Saccharophagus degradans 2-40: one gene and its partner. The protein of the gene in region 1 interacts with the protein of each later gene in a pairwise test. Links are inferred from orthologs where the notes say so. Each region holds a gene or a part of one and is shown in the gene's direction. Other genes may lie near its edges.

The links.
Region 2: the proteins of cysK (region 1) and cysE interact in binary tests that used the Escherichia coli proteins (3 or more experiments, as listed by UniProt). The link is inferred for Saccharophagus degradans 2-40 from one-to-one orthologs.

What each region holds. Positions count from the first base shown.
Region 1 is NC_007912.1:3,675,552-3,683,676, forward strand. Bases 2,680-5,565 are described here. They hold cysK (cysteine synthase A), read left to right. Parts: upstream 2,680-3,588; coding sequence 3,589-4,542; downstream 4,543-5,565. Other genes in these bases: SDE_RS15160 (TonB-dependent receptor plug domain-containing protein), read left to right, coding at 2,680-3,437; SDE_RS15170 (hypothetical protein), read right to left, coding at 4,748-4,951; SDE_RS15175 (DUF808 domain-containing protein), read right to left, coding at 4,951-5,565. In the rest of the region: SDE_RS15150 (YgiQ family radical SAM protein), read right to left, coding at 1-724; SDE_RS22875 (hypothetical protein), read right to left, coding at 833-973; SDE_RS15155 (DUF3820 family protein), read left to right, coding at 972-1,187; more of SDE_RS15160, read left to right, coding at 1,377-2,679; more of SDE_RS15175, read right to left, coding at 5,566-5,883; SDE_RS15180 (tetratricopeptide repeat protein), read right to left, coding at 6,209-6,904; SDE_RS15185 (hypothetical protein), read right to left, coding at 6,957-7,139; SDE_RS15190 (hypothetical protein), read right to left, coding at 7,253-7,582; SDE_RS15195 (DUF2589 domain-containing protein), read right to left, coding at 7,601-8,125.
Region 2 is NC_007912.1:1,380,274-1,388,417, reverse strand. The notes cover bases 1-2,905. They hold cysE (serine O-acetyltransferase), read left to right. Parts: upstream 1-988; coding sequence 989-1,822; downstream 1,823-2,905. Other genes in these bases: epmA (EF-P lysine aminoacylase EpmA), read right to left, coding at 1,863-2,840; SDE_RS05685 (SOS response-associated peptidase), read right to left, coding at 266-919; SDE_RS05690 (anhydro-N-acetylmuramic acid kinase), read left to right, coding at 1-193. Also shown: efp (elongation factor P), read right to left, coding at 2,916-3,485; EF-P beta-lysylation protein EpmB, read left to right, coding at 3,677-4,717; SDE_RS05660 (hypothetical protein), read left to right, coding at 4,824-6,551; SDE_RS05655 (EAL domain-containing response regulator), read left to right, coding at 6,772-8,144.

The sequences.
Region 1 (8,125 bases):
GCCAGTCGATACGGGTAGAGTCAATTACACTCCAGCCTTCGGGCACTTCGTTGCGAATAATAGTAGTGCCGCGAATTGATGTTAAATCTTCTATTTTTTCGCCAGCCCCTAGCGCCACGGCCAATTCAATAATGGCGCGCTCAGCATTGCCGTACAGCAATATATCTGCACCGGAATCCACCAGTACAGAGCGGCGAACCTCATCGCTCCAATAATCGTATTGCGCTATGCGGCGTAAACTCGCCTCTATACCGCCCAATATAATTGGTACGCCTTTATATGCTTCGCGACAGCGGTGGCTATATACCGTTACCGCTCGTTCAGGGCGTTTACCGCCTTCATTATTGGGCGTGTAAGCATCGTCGTGGCGCATACGCAAGTCGGCGGTGTAGCGGTTGATCATGGAATCCATGTTGCCCGCCGTTATGCCAAAAAATAGGTTGGGCTCGCCCAATACCCGAAAAGACTCCACGTCGGTCCAGTCTGGCTGCGCAATCATACCTACACGAAAGCCCTGCGCCTCTAGCAAGCGGCCTATAAGGGCACCCCCAAAGCTTGGGTGATCAACGTAGGCATCGCCATTTACAATAATAATGTCGCAACTATCCCAGCCCAGCTCATCCATTTCGGCACGGCTCATAGGCAGGAACGGCGCGGGGTCGAAGCAAGATGCCCAGTATTTAGGAAAGGATTGAAGCTGTGGGGCGACTTTTATAGGTTGCATATGCACATCAATTAGAAAAAAGAGGCGCGCATTGTACCCTAGTTAATGGCCGCAGAAGAGGGGCTAAAGTGTAAAAACGTCTATTTTTTGTACTGCAATGAGCAACCGCTACTCTACCTTGTAGCCCATGCCATATACAGAGTGAATTAAATCACCGCCACCCCCTGCTTTATTAAACAGCGACAGGCACAACTCCAAATCCAACAGTGCTACCATACGCAGCCAATTCACTGCACCTAACATCACCATGCTAGAAAAAGCCCACCTACTAAAAATTGCTCGCACCAAAATGCCTTTCGGCAAATATGGCGGTCGTTTACTCATAGATCTGCCAGAAGAGTATCTGTTGTGGTTTCAGCACAAAGGCTGGCCACAAGGCGAGCTTGGCACGCTACTTGGCATTACTTTAGAAATTAAGATTAACGGCCTAGAGCATATTATTGAGCCATTAAAAGAAAAGTAGCGCCCCAATATGCACTATTATTACGCATACGCTTTATACCCTCTAAAGGTGCCCAAATGCGTCTATACTTAGCCTAAGAGGCTGATTTAACGCCGCCACCAAATGCATACATTCCGCGCCAGCATAGTGATTTAGCCTGCGCAGCCTTATAGCCCCAACACTTAAAGAGCCTAATAGCGCCTAGCCCCCATGATAAGACAAATACTAGCGTCGCGTTTTAAGGTGCTTACTTTAGCAATAGGTATTGCACTGGCGAACGAAGGTTATGCCAAACAAGAAGAAGCTCACGATTCTTCCTTGCTAAGCATGAGCCTTGCACAGTTACTTGATATAGAAGTAACAGGGCCAACACGCGACGAGCAAACCTTCAGGCTGGCGCCTGCAGCGGTATCGGTTTTTACCCATACCGAAATCGCAGCTATGGGGTTAGCTACTCTCGATCAGCTAGTTAATTTCGCGCCTGGCTATCAATCTAATCGCAATGGCGGCAGCCCAATTTACGCTCCCTACACATCTCGCGCCCGTCGCATAAGCGGGTCAAGCTCTGAAATATTATTATTGGTAGATGGCCAACGTATTAATGACCCGCGTACAAGTGGCGCGTCGAGTATTGTGCCTCAGTTCCCACTGGCTAATATTGAGCGCATTGAGTTTATTCGAGGGCCAGGTTCTGCCCTGTATGGCTCCAATGCCATGCAAGGCGTTATTAATATTGTTACCCTCTCGAATCAAAACCGAGCCTCTTTGGAAGTGGGTAGTTTTGACCACACAGCGCTTAACTTTTTTAATTCACAGCAAGTTGCACATATCCAAATAGACAGCTTTCTGGATATACAACAGGATGGCGGCGACAATTACAACATTCCTTCTAGCACCTCGCCCGATGGAACTGTAGCCACACAGGACCCGAAAAGTCGGTTGAGCCTTAATATAAAAGCGCAAAAAAATAATACCCAGCTTAAACTCCAACACTACGCTGCAGAAGCTGAAGACTTTTACCTAAATGGCGGCATTGCCAACGGCGTAAACAAACACAAAAGCGAACTAAGCGCATTGGAACTAGTGCAAACTTTTCGTTTAGACAACAGCTCGTCAATGATAAGTGCAAATTACACGCGCTCGAGCACACTAAGAATTCAACAGTTACTGCCCGCTGGTAGCATGAGGGACATGAGCACTCCATCTAGCGATGCACCGTTTACAGGCGGCACTAAAGATAATGTGTATAGCGAATATGAATTGCAGTGGACAAATAACTGGCAATTAAACAGTGCCAATAAACTGCAGTTTGGAGCAAGCTACCGCCATATAGACTCTCCAGAATTACAGGTGACCACCAACTACGATATAAAAGCGTTTATTGCGCGCGAGTTTCCCATTACCTACTACGGCAAACAAACCGACGGCCCGCCAGCACAGCATGCATCCACGCGGGATATTCTAGGTGTTTACTTACAACATCAAACCACCGTTGCCGACAAGCTACACATCACCCTCGGTGCTCGCCACGATGAGTTTTCGAACATAGGCAATAGGCTTAGCCCACGCTTAGCGTTGGTGTACACGCCAACAGACGCCAACACGTTTAAATACTTGTACGCCGAAGCCTACCGAGCGCCCTCAGAAGCCGAGCTAAATTTAACCGATAACCCACAGTTTTTAGGCAACCCAAACTTACAACCCGAGGTGGTAACAACATCCGAAATAATTTGGATATTTCAATGTGAAAAATACAGCCTAACCAGCGGTATTTTCGAACATCAATTTACAAACGCAATAGTGCAGCAAAGCATTGGTGAGCGCACCCAGCAGAACTTCAACATGGACCAAAGCCCTGTGCGCGGCGCAGAGCTCGAACTAGCGCTACAGGCAACACCTAAACTTTTTGTGCGCGCCAACACCACCGCGATTTGGGATAAACCAGAAACCTCTTACCGCGAAGCTAGCCGTCTGGCTTCTTTAATGGTGAGCTACCAGCACCAACAATGGAATGCGAATGTAGGCGCCTACTGGCACGGCGAAACGGAAATGGCCACCAACGGCGACGACTCGCAGCGCACCCAAGTAGATGCATTCACACTTGCAACAGCCAAATTAAGTAGAGCCATTAATTCACAGTTAAATGTTTACCTTAAGGCCTACAATGTATTTGATAGCAACATAGCTACCGCCCCAGAAAGTTCAAGCTTGCAACAAGGTATCCCCAATAGAGGTCGTAGCATACAACTCGGGTTTACCTACCACTTTTAACGCCATTCATACCACTGGGCCACGCCCGCATCTAATTGGTGTACACTAGCCATCGTTTTACATCACTCACAATGTAACAGTAAGTTAACTGTTTACGGCTGCCCCACAGCACTCTAGCGTGCTTTGCGCCATTAAATATAAGGATGCATTTATGCTATACGACAATATATTAGCCACCATAGGCAACACCCCAATCGTTCGTTTAAATAAGCTCGCCCCAGAAGGGCAGAATATTTACGTTAAGGTTGAATCGTTTAACCCTATGGCGTCGGTAAAAGACCGCTTGGCATTTGCCATTATCGACGACGCCGAAAAGCGCGGTGTGCTTAAGCCAGGCCAAACCGTAGTAGAAGCTACCTCGGGCAATACTGGGATTGCATTAGCAATGGTTTGCGCTGCTAAAGGCTACCCATTTGTGGCGACTATGGTAGAAACCTTCTCGGTAGAGCGCCGTAAATTAATGAAGGCACTCGGCGCAAAAGTAATCCTTACCCCAGCTGCCGAAAAAGGGACTGGCATGGTTAAAAAAGCTGCAGAGCTTGCCGAAAAGCACGGTTGGTTTTTAGCTAGCCAATTTGAGAACGAAGCCAACCCTGCCTACCACCGCAATACAACAGGCCCAGAAATACTGCGCGATTTTGCAGGTAAAGATTTAGATTACTTTGTTAGTGGTTGGGGTACCGGCGGCACCATGACAGGCGCAGGCCAAATGCTAAAACTGGCCCGCCCAGACCTAAAAGTGATTGTGGCCGAACCACAAAATGCAGCCATGCTAAGCGGCAACCCTTGGTCACCGCATAAAGTACAAGGCTGGACACCCGATTTTGTGCCTGCAGTGCTAGACAAAACCGTTGCAGATGAAATAGTAACCGTAAGCGACGATGACGCTATAGCCACCGCCAAAGCTCTGGCTACACAAGAGGGTATATTCTGTGGAATTTCTTCTGGCGCCACCTTAGCGGCAACGATTGCCTACGCTAAGCAAGCACCTACTGGCAGTACGTTTGTAGTAATGCTACCGGATACCGGTGAGCGCTATTTATCTACGCCACTGTTTGCAGATATTACTGAAGAGTCTGACGACGAGTGGTTAAGCCAGCAGTAATACCTTTTGCCGCGGGCGTTTCGCTCGCGGCGCAACTTTCTAGGCGCTAATGTCTATTTTCCACTTTCTACTTTCCGATTTCTACTTTCCACGTTCTACCTTTCACTTTCTATCTTTAATAATCTACTCGTCTTCTACTTCACTTTCTCGCACTTAGCCGCCACAACTTAACGTTTAGCTTTGCAGAAAATTGAACAAATAGCCGCTAATGGGCCTTCACCTTTTGCTTACCACAACGCGCGCATTCGTACACAGTAACGAGCTTACCCTGTTTAGTATCAAACTTATTATTGGTAACCACTTTCCATTTGTGAAACCCTTCGCGACAAAGCGTTTTACCCTTGTGTTTTTGCGCAGCGGTTGGCCGTTTAAACGGAAGAATAGTTGCAGTGGGTTTTTCGTCTGACATTAATGCTCCTTACCCATCGCTTTAAATACAAGCGTAACAATTAGCAATACAATAGCCCCAACAATTAGACCAATCAGCCCCTGCCAAACGATCGACGCCAGCGACACAGCGACGCCTTCAAACCAATTGCCATGCAACCAACCGCTAAGCGTGGCATGAATAGAGTGATCTACATGGTGCAACCATGCAATAGCGTGAAACCAAATACCGCCGCCCACAAGGAACATGGCAGCGGTACCCAGTATTGACAACATTTTCATTAATTGCGGCGCGAACCACAACAACCCAGCTCCCACCTTTTGCAATACCAAGCTGGCTTTATTCGCTAAAAACAAGCCAGCATCGTCTATTTTTACAATAACAGCCACCACACCGTAAACGGCGACAGTAATACCAATGGCCACAAAACTAAGCGCTAAGCATTGCTTTACAAACGAGTACTCACTCATCACACCCAGAGCAATAACAATAATTTCTGCCGACAATATAAAATCTGTACGAATTGCACCGCGAATCTTTTTCTTCTCTAATGCCAGCAACTCTTGTGCATTGGCAACGGTTTTTCGCTTTTGCTTGCGCTCCAGCTCTTCTTTCGGGTGAAAAAACAACCCCCATATTTTTTCCATTCCCTCAAAGCACAAGTACGCCCCACCAATCATCAATAACGGGGTGATTAACCAAGGGGCAAACAAACTAATTAGCAATGCTAAAGGCAGCAATATCACTTTATTAAGTAATGAGCCCTTTGCCACAGCCCAAACAACGGGCAACTCTCGGTCTGCCTTCACACCACTTACTTGCTGGGCGTTTAGGGCTAAATCATCGCTTAGTACGCCAGCGGTTTTTTTAGTGGCAGCTTTACTCATTAGCGCAACATCGTCCAAAACTGTTGCAATATCATCTAACAGGGCGAAAAAACTACTTGCAGGCATGGGAATCTCGAATTATCGACGTCGAATTATTAACGTTTAATGGAGTTAGTAGGTATGTAACCCTAGGTTTAGCGCTAGCATTACACACGCAAAGCTAATAGGGGTCTAATTGTGGGGCAATTATGCCGGCTAAACCAACATATTAACAAGAGTGCAATGTAGTAGCACTGACGGGGATACGTATACGAGGACGTGCACGACCACAAGCAATCTCGCTGTAGTCGTGCAGTAACATAGACGACACGGTTCTAAATGCCACTAAGCAAATATGCTCAGCAACCACTTAAGCGGCAAAACAACCACTGCGAGCCGTGCCAAAAGCAGCTCAAACCTTAATGACTTTAGCTAACAAACTAGCGGCTAGACGCTCTGCTTTTTCTCTATTTGCTTGGGTAAAATTAAAATCTTTATCGAAGGCATCCAATACGGTTTTCGCATTTTCCGCCCCCTGATCGGCCGCCACCTTCACCCATGCGAAACCAGATACTGGGTCTGGTGTGCGAACACCCTGACCAAGCGCGTACATCAAACCAATATCTACTTGTGCATCTAACAAATTTTTATTTGCGGCTTTTAGTAGTAATTTGTGTGCTAGCACAAAATCTTGAGGAATATTTTTACCCGTGTAGTATTCGCGCCCAAGAAAAAACATAGCGCGGGTATTGTCGCCGCGTGCAGATTTCTCTAACCATCTAACCGCTTCAGCGTAATCGGGTTTACCGCGATGGCCGTTGTAGAAACTTACACCCAGATTGAACTGCGCCTTATCGTGCCCTGCCCTAGCGGCCTTTTTCCACCAGTAGAGCGCATCATCCACATCTTGCTCAACACCCACCCCCTGCATATATAAAATGCCGAGAGTAAACTGAGCATCTAAATGATTTTTTTGTGCGCTGCGCTCGTAGAGATCTACCGCCCTTTGCATATCTTTCTCTACACCTTCACCACGCTCATATTGTATTGCCAAAGTATAAAGCTGTGCGGGCGTAAGCACAGACAAATCTTCTTCGAGATCTAACATTTTGAATAATGCCTCCAATGCACCGCGACCAAACTAAGTATTATATTAAAATTTAGGATAAAAAAGTTTTAAGTACAAAATAGATCGACAACCCCGCGATAATGGGCGCAGCTATTATTGCCACCATTGTTACGGTGCGCTTGAGGCGTTGCTGAGCATCTAGCTGTTTAAAAAAATCCTCACCGAGTATTTGATATACCTTTTCGGCTTCGGCATCGGTTAACTGAATTTTCATATAACACTACCGTTACTCATCACTTCTTAATTTTGCTTATTGTTTGCTTCATTGAGACACACTTTGATATTCAAGCATTATCACTGTGCGATTATTAGCTTATACAATTATTGTTACTCTATTTTTATTCTATAGCCACGTTTCGAGTAGCGCTTTTGCACATCGCTTATTTGGGTCAAATTCGTACGCACAATACCCTGCAACTCGCATACTTGCTCATCCGTTAACGGCGCAACAGGCGTTGCTGACTGCGGCGTAGAGGCTGCTGCATCAGGCTCGTTCTCACTTGAGGCATTTGGCACATTAGATGCCGGGGGAGATGCAAGTGCAGATGCAATAGGAGATGCGGGCCTAAACCACGCATATAGCCCCAATGCCCGCGTAACAATACTGTTCGATAGCAGTTTAAAACACTGGGCGATTGAGGCTTGAAACTGTGCCATTGCAGTTAGTACAAACGCTTAGCTAGCACCACCTACGGTAATTTTGATGGGGTCGACGGCGCTCGCCATTAAGTCCATCAACTTAGCCATACCTTCCTGCGGTTGCTGCTGTCTTGCAACCACGTTCACATTGTATTTAGCCGTATTATCAGTAGAGCGTGTATTTTCGCGGTTAGTAGCCACTTTACCCTTGATAGACCCCTTCCAAAACAAACCGCCGCCACTAGCTTCTGTTTCAACAGATGCTTCGGTAGACGTTTTAGAGGTAGTTGAAGATTTAACTTCCATACTAAAATCGATAGTTACCGATTCGATAAGTAATGCAGGGATGGGCACGAGGCCCAACAAAGGTGCTTTTACTGAAACAACTTCAGTAGAAAGCGTGCCAGAGCCGTTATCCACCGGACGCTCTAAATCGAAATCTAGCGTGGTGGTTTTACCATCTTTAAAACCAATTTTATTGATAAAAGTTACCATGGTTTGCGCAAGGTTATATTGCGCAATGCATGATGCCGCCAACGGGCCGCCAATTAGCTCTTCCAT
Region 2 (8,144 bases), 2.3 Mb from region 1 along the record:
TGAACGCATTCAACACCATTACCCCCAAAAGCCCACAGTAACGAGCCAGCAGCTTGGTATAGCACCAACATGGGTAGAAGCCATGGCCTTTGCTTGGTTGGCTATGCGCAGGCTAGAAAACCAACCGGGCAATGTCCCTGCAGTAACTGGCGCTAGTCGTGAAGCGGTGTTGGGCGGCATATACACACCCTAATGGTTCTCATTAGAGTAACGGTATTAGGCCAGTCTTTTTAGCTAAACCACATAATCAGCCAAACTCACTTAATCAGCCAAACAGGTCTGGCTCGCTATCGCCCTCAAGCGGCTTAATAAGGCGCTCATGATCATTCCTTACGCTGCCCACCTCGGTGGATACCGCGTAATAATCCAAATATTGATTCACCTGTACTGGCGGCTCATCCATTAATTGTATATCCCCTTGCAGCCACCCCTCTAACGCTTCAACAGGCAACACACAGGGCTGGCGCGGGTGCAACGCGTTTAGGTTTTCACACGCAGGGCGAGTAAGTAGGGTAAATGATGAGGCAGCTTGGCGCGGCTCCCATAGCCCCGCAACAAATAAAGGCTGCGATGCATGCTGCACAAGATAAGGTTGTTTTTTACCCCCCTCAACCCGCCACTCGTAATAGCCGAGCATAGGCACAATACAGGTGCGCTTTGCTCGCCAAGCATTGCGAAAGGCAGGCTTTTCGGCGGCGCTCTCTAAGCGGGCGTTAAAGGTGGCGTATTGTGTTTTGGCTTCCTTAGACCATGCGGGAACCAAGCCCCAACTCATCACCTGTGAGCCTTGCGCGGTAAGTAGAGGTACCTGAGTAGTAGGGGCAACGTTATAGCTCAATGCGCCGCCTGCAGGCCAACCCTTTAGCAAGGCTGCCCAGCGATGCATATCCGCTAAATGATTTACAAATCTACCGCACATGACTTTGCCCTTTGCTTTTAGTCTCATCAAACCCAATAATAACGCCTGAAACCCCATTTGGAGTGTGACATGCACAAAACAACACCCATTTCGACCCTTGCGGACCAAAAGTCTCAGGAGTTGGACCCAGTTTGGCAAACCATCCGCCAAGAAACTCGGGAACAAGTGGAAGAAGAACCCGCATTGGCGAGTTTCTTACACGCAACTATTTTAAATCACGATACACTAGAAAGCGCCTTGAGCTTTCACTTGGCCCACAAACTGGCAAACCCTGCGATATCGGCCCTGCAAATTCGTGAGATTATTGAAGAGTCGATGAGCCACGACAGCTGCATTAGCGAAGCCGTGCGCGCAGATATTCGCGCCGTTTTCGATCGCGATTCGGCCTGCAATTCGTATGCATTGCCCTTTTTATACTTTAAAGGTTTTCACGCGTTGCAAGCATTCCGCGTGGCCCACTGCCTGTACAAACGCGGTCGTAAATCTTTGGCCTATTTCTTACAAAGCCATATTGCGCTTACCTTTGGGGTAGACATTCACCCTGCTGCGCGCATAGGTAAAGGCATTATGATGGACCACGCCACAGGAATAGTAATTGGTGAAACTACCGTCGTCGAAGATGATGTATCGCTAATGCAAGGCGTCACCCTTGGCGGAACCGGCAAAGAAGCCAGCGATCGTCACCCCAAAGTACGCAAGGGCGTGTTGGTGGGCGCCGGCGCTAAAATTCTTGGCAATATAGAAATTGGCGAAGGGGCAAAGGTAGGCGCTGGCAGTGTGGTGCTTGAAGCTGTGCCTCCACACACTACGGTTGTTGGTGTGCCTGCACGCGTCGTCGGTGTACCACAGTCGCAAAGCCCAGCACTAGATATGAACCACGGTATTCAGTGCGATTGCGAGTAAATGATTAGCAGTTAAAGCGCGGTTGCTACCGCGCTTTAATTTAGCTTGGAGCAGTAAAAGGCAACACATCACTTAGCTTATCTGCCCCCAACAACGCCATTAGCAGGCGATCCACCCCCAAGGCTACGCCGGCACATTCGGGTAAACCGGCTTCAATTGCAGCCATAAACGCTTCATCTATTTGTGGAAGGCTTAAGCCTAGCTCTGCGCGTCGAGCATGGTCTGCGTTAAAACGTTTGCGCTGTTCAGCGGCATCGGTAAGCTCCCAGTAGCCATTTGCTAGCTCCACCCCGTTTATATACACCTCAAACCGGCGAGCTACGGCAACCCCATCGCTGCGCACTTTTACTTTTGCCAGCGCGCTCTGACAGGCTGGAAAATCAAACACGCACACACAGCCCTGTAAATTCGGTTCAATTAAGTGGCTAAATAACAAGTCCAACCAAGTGTTGCGGTGGTCATCATCCCAATCTACATTTAATTTAGCCTGCGCAATTTGCTTCAATTCGGCCACTGGCGCCGTATGCGGGTTAACCCCAAGCGCATTGTTAAACACATCTTCATAGCTTATTTCTGAAACAGCCCAATCATTAGTGGCTACAACCGCCCCCTGCTCTGCAAGCTGGTTTTTTACATAGCCAACCAAATCGAGCACCTCTTTACGCAAGTCTATATCGTCAAACCCAGGCCTATACCATTCCAACATGGTAAATTCAGGGCTGTGTTTTCGGCCCGACTCATCGCGACGAAAGGCTTTGCCCAAGTAGTACATTGACTCGCCAGTGCTCGCAAGCATGCGCTTCATAAAATACTCGGGCGATGTTTGCAAGTAACCCACTGGGTTGTTAGCCCCCATACTCACCGTTAATGGCTCAAGGTAGGGGTCGGTTACCGTGTGACGCCCAATAACAGGAGGGTCCACCTCTATGACGGCGCGCGGGTAAAAATATTCGCGAATAGCGCGCAATAATGCACTGCGCGCTTTTAAATTAATTGCAGATGCGGAGGGCTGCCACATAGTCGAACTCGTATAAATGGATTGCACAATTGAAAACGGGGCCAGAAGGCCCCGTTAGTAACGCTAGCGCTACGCTTATTTACTGGCTCGGCCTAGGTATTCACCAGTGCGCGTATCAACGCGTACCACTTCGCCGGTGGATATAAACAGAGGTACTTTTACAACCGCCCCCGTAGTAAGGGTTGCAGGCTTAGTGCCGCCTTGCGCAGTATCACCTTTCAAACCGGGGTCAGTTTCTACAATTTCCAACTCAACGTGGTTTGGCGGGGTAATAGCCAACGGCGAACCGTTGAATAAAGTAACAATTACTTTGTCTTGTTCGCGCAGCCACTTTGCGGAATCACCTACAGCGTTTGCGTCTGCTTGGTACTGTTCGAAGCTATCTGGCTCCATAAAGTGCCAAAACTCACCATCGGTGTAGAGATACTCCATGTCGCGATCCATTACATCGGCGCCTTCCAAGGTTTCGCCAGATTTAAACGTGCGCTCCCACACGCGGCCGGTTTTTAAGTTACGCAAGCGAACACGGGCAAAAGCTTGACCTTTACCAGGCTTAACAAGCTCGTTTTCTACGATTGCGCACGGGTCGCCATCTAGCATTACTTTTAAACCACTGCGGAAATCACTTGCTGAATACGTTGCCATTTTCGATCTCTAACCTTTAATGAACACTACCGGCACAACTTTTGTTTGAATAGCTGATTCAATAGCTGTTTAAATACGCGGCTTTAACCAAACACTGCTGCACGCACTAAGCGCCAGATAGCAGAGCCAAAACCCAATCTAACCCCGTTAACCTTACTGGACGGGCCAACGAGATTCCCAAAAAGGCGCTAATGATACAACGAACTATCCCAACATGGCAGAGTATAAGCTGGCAAGAAGAGCTTTCTTCGCTGATTACCGACCCTGCGGAGCTTTTGGAACGCCTAGAGCTGCCCGAATCACTGCTAGAAAGTGCGCAAAAGGCCAATAAGCTGTTTCCGCTGCGGGTGACGCAATCATACGCATCTCGTATAAAACCCGGCGATGTAGACGACCCATTGCTTAGACAGGTCCTGCCTTTGGGGGCAGAACTAACATCTCCCGCAAGCTACACCGCCGACCCATTGGCAGAGCAAAGCTTCAACCCTGCCCCAGGTGTTATCCACAAATATCACGGTAGAGTACTGCTTATTAGTGCATCGCAATGTGCCATTAACTGCCGTTACTGTTTTAGAAGGCACTTTGACTACCAAACCAACACCCCTAGCCGCGCAGAATGGCAAGAAGCGCTGCGCTATATAGCCGACAATGAATCCATTGACGAAGTGATTTTAAGCGGTGGCGACCCGCTAGCGGTATCCGACAGGCAAATGCAATGGCTAGTAAACCAAATAGCCGTCATACCGCATGTAACACGCCTGCGTATTCACACCCGCCTTCCCGTTGTTCTGCCAAACCGCATAACGAGTGAATTAGTTGATACGCTTGTCAAAACACGGTTGCAATGTGTAATTGTGGTGCATATTAATCATGCAGCAGAAATTGATGAGCACGTACATAACCGCCTGAAAATACTAAAAAAAGCAAATATTACCCTGCTAAATCAGTCAGTTTTACTAAAAGGTGTGAATGATTCAGCGTCTTGCCTAGTTTCACTCAGCAAACGGTTGTTCAGTTGTGGCATACTGCCTTACTATTTGCATCTATTAGATAAAGTAACGGGCGCCGCGCACTTTGATGTTGATGAAGCTTCCGCTATAGCGTTGCACAACCACTTGCTGGCTACTCTACCTGGCTACCTAGTACCCAAGTTAGTAAGAGAAGTACCCAATGCTGCATCAAAAACGGCGGTATACGGTGCCGAGCATAACCTAGGCTATACTAATAATTAGGTGTACATTGCGATATACACTACCTTTTACGTTACGACATAGGGCCGAACAAGCCGTGCGATAGGAGCACGAGCTATTACATTCATTGATGAAGCGTTTCGAATTCATGGCGGAAGAACAGAATCCAATTGAGCTACTCGCACAAATGGCATTGCCAGTGCAGGATCTGTCTCGCCTAACTTTTTGTAATAGCAATAAGCCCGCTAAGCTTGCCGAATGGGCAAGCGACCTAAAAGCCACGCAAATATCCCATACCAGTGTTGTTCTGTACAAAGCCCTACCCGAGCTAAGCAAATTAAAATGCAACTACAGTGTTCGCATGGAAATGCTAGAGCTTTTGCGGCCGCGGGTGCAGCATTGCATCACGGGGCTAACTAGAGAGTTTTTGAATCAACCGGTAGTACTGCCTGAAACGGCACAAAAAACAGCCATTGTCGCTCAGGCACTACAGAAACAAATGCTCGACGGCTACTTAGTATGCCTAGCTGACTGTATTAAAAGCGGCAGGCTCAAGCAGCAAACCTACACTGACCTGTCGCAAATATTACACCGCGCTATCACGGCAATTAGCCTTATTTTCTATCGCGGTTTTCAACTGTATACCCAACCGCCACAGGGCCTATGGAAATCACTACACGCGCTATACCAAATTAGTGAGTACTACGAATTAAATGAGAAGTCGGTGGTTGATGCCTTACTAGAAACCTCACGCACAACGACAATTAGCGCAGCCTATATTCGCACACTGCTGCTAGCTGCCAGCCGGCCTAATCAGCTAAACCAGCACGACGTTACACATTTAAACGCTGCACTCGAAACGTGGAGCGAATTAGTAAAGCTAAACAAAGGCATTACCAGCAACAAAAACAATCTGTTTATAGTGAATTTATCTGCTGGCACCCCACCCACTTACAAAAATAGATTCGACGGCAAACAAAGCGATTTATTACTTGAAATAGATATGGGCGCCCTGCTGGGCATGCTTGCCAAGATATCCACCGGCGAAAGTACACCTCAGTCGAGCGGCATACGTGTTGCTGCCGACTTCCCAGCAGCGCTTCTGCAGCACGCTTTAGATGCTTGGGGGCATGTGGCGCAGCGGGGGCAGGAGCGTCGCCCGGTTCAAGCGACAGCAGAAATATGTGCAGGCCTCACCGATTGCCATCAAGCTATTGCCGGCGGCATGTCGTTTAATGACTTTACTGGATCTATCAATCTGTCTAACCCGTTAAATGATCGCGAGTACGGCGATTTTCACAGCTCGGTAACACCCAATGGCGAGCGCAGCAAAGCAGCTGCAATGCCCGCCAACAAAGTAAGCATAGTGAATGCCAGCCCAGGGGGCTACTGTTTACTTTGGAAGGACAAAATGCCTTCCAATATTCAGGCGGGCGAAATAATCGCAATCAAAGAGCTTGGTCGCCTGCACTGGAGCGTTGCTGTTATTCGCTGGGTGAAGCAATTAAAACAAGCATCGCAACTGGGTATTAAGATTATTAGTCAGCACCCAAAGGCGAGTGCAATTGCGCAGGTTTACGATATGGGTGGCCATTCAGATTACATGCGCGCCATTCACGTGAGCCAAAAAGCAGATGGCCGCACGCAGCCCACACTTATTACCGCAACAGCGCCGTTTGGTGAGGGTGGGAAAGCAAAATTATTGAATGGAGAGCAAACACTCTCTATTAAACTGGGCAAATGCTTGTTTTCCACCAGCAATATCAAACAGTTTGCTTTTACACAGTTAGAACAAATGCAAGATGAAGAACCACGTTCAAGGCCCGTCACACCACCTAGCAAGCAATCTTTCGATTCTTCTTGGGATGACGATTAACAGGTTGTGATAAACATCCTGTTATCGCCGCCTATACGGCGTGGTTTCTGGACTTGCGACGAGTAACAGCGTTAAACTTGAGAAACAATTTTGCACTAACAGCATTGGGGACAAGCGATAAAATTGTTGGCTATCTAGCTGCACAACACCGTCGCCACCACAATCACCTCCCCTAGCCTGTTAGACCAATAAGCAGTCATTACCGGATCAAATAAACACTATGAGTCAAACCAGAACAATTAGACTGTTAATTCTAAATGACTCCCGTGCCGAAGCTGAGCGGCTAACAAGCATGCTCCACAATGCCGGCAGACCAGCACGAGCCCAATACGTAGAATCCGACGAAGCACTTAACAAGTTATTGCAAGAGAAAGGCTGGGACCTATTAATTGCTCACGATGAGACCACCAATCTTGTTCCGCAGGATGCAATTAGAGTTATCCGTCGGCTAAATAAAGATATTCCTACCATATTACTTACTGATAAAGAAGGCTCCCATCCCGTTGTAGAGGGGATGAAAATGGGCGCTGCAGATGTTGTGCGTTTAGATGAAGACCAACATCTGCTATTGGTAATAGAACGCGAACTAAACGCCCTCGAGCAGCGAGAGCACAGACGCTTTGCCGAACGCCGCCACAAAGAGGTTGAACGCCGCAATCAACAACTATTAGACAGCTCGCGAGATGCAATAGCCTTCGTTCAAGACGGCATGTTTTTATACGCTAATGATTCCTTTGCAGAACTGCTAGATCACGAGTCCCGCGACGACATTGAATGTATGCCGGTAATTGATGTTATTGCCGAAGCAGATCAAGCCGCTGTTAAAAAATTCTTAAAAGAATTCACCTTAAAAGGCAGTGATGTCGATACTACTGCTCTAGAGTTTTCAGCACTACTTGCAGACGACAGCACCAGAAAATTAAAAGTAGACGTGCGTAAAGCAACCTACGACGAAGAAAGCTGTATACAATTTGTTGTGCGCGCCAATGTGACAGACAACGAAGAGCTAGAAGCGCAACTCGCACAAATTAAAAACCAAGATATCGCCACCGGCCTATACAACAAAACTTACCTTATAGATATTCTCGACAAAGAAGTAAACAATGCCGTAAATGGCGTTTACAACAGCGCCCTATTCCATATAGGTATCGATGCATTTTCAGAAACAGTGCAAAGCAAAGTGGGTATCGCATCCGCCGACTTAGTGGTTGCCCAAATTGCACAATATGCAGCAGAACTCATGAAGAAGGGCGATACACTTTGCCGCTATAGCGAAGACTCTTTCATGGTGTTGATACCCAAAATCGACCCTCAGACAGCAGCCCAACGAGCAGAAAAGATTTGCCAACAATTACGTGACTATATTGTGGATGTAGATGGCTCCACAATGCAATTCACCTACAATATTGGTATATCTCTAATTAACGAGATTTCTACCAAGGCCGACATCCCTATTGATCACGCGCACAAAGCGCTTGAGCTTGCACGTAAATCCGACGACGCTTCCGTTAAAATTTACGAGCCAGAAAATAAAAAAGACACCAAGAAAAATATTGCTATCAAAGTCCAGCAGGCGCTGGATCAAGGTAAATT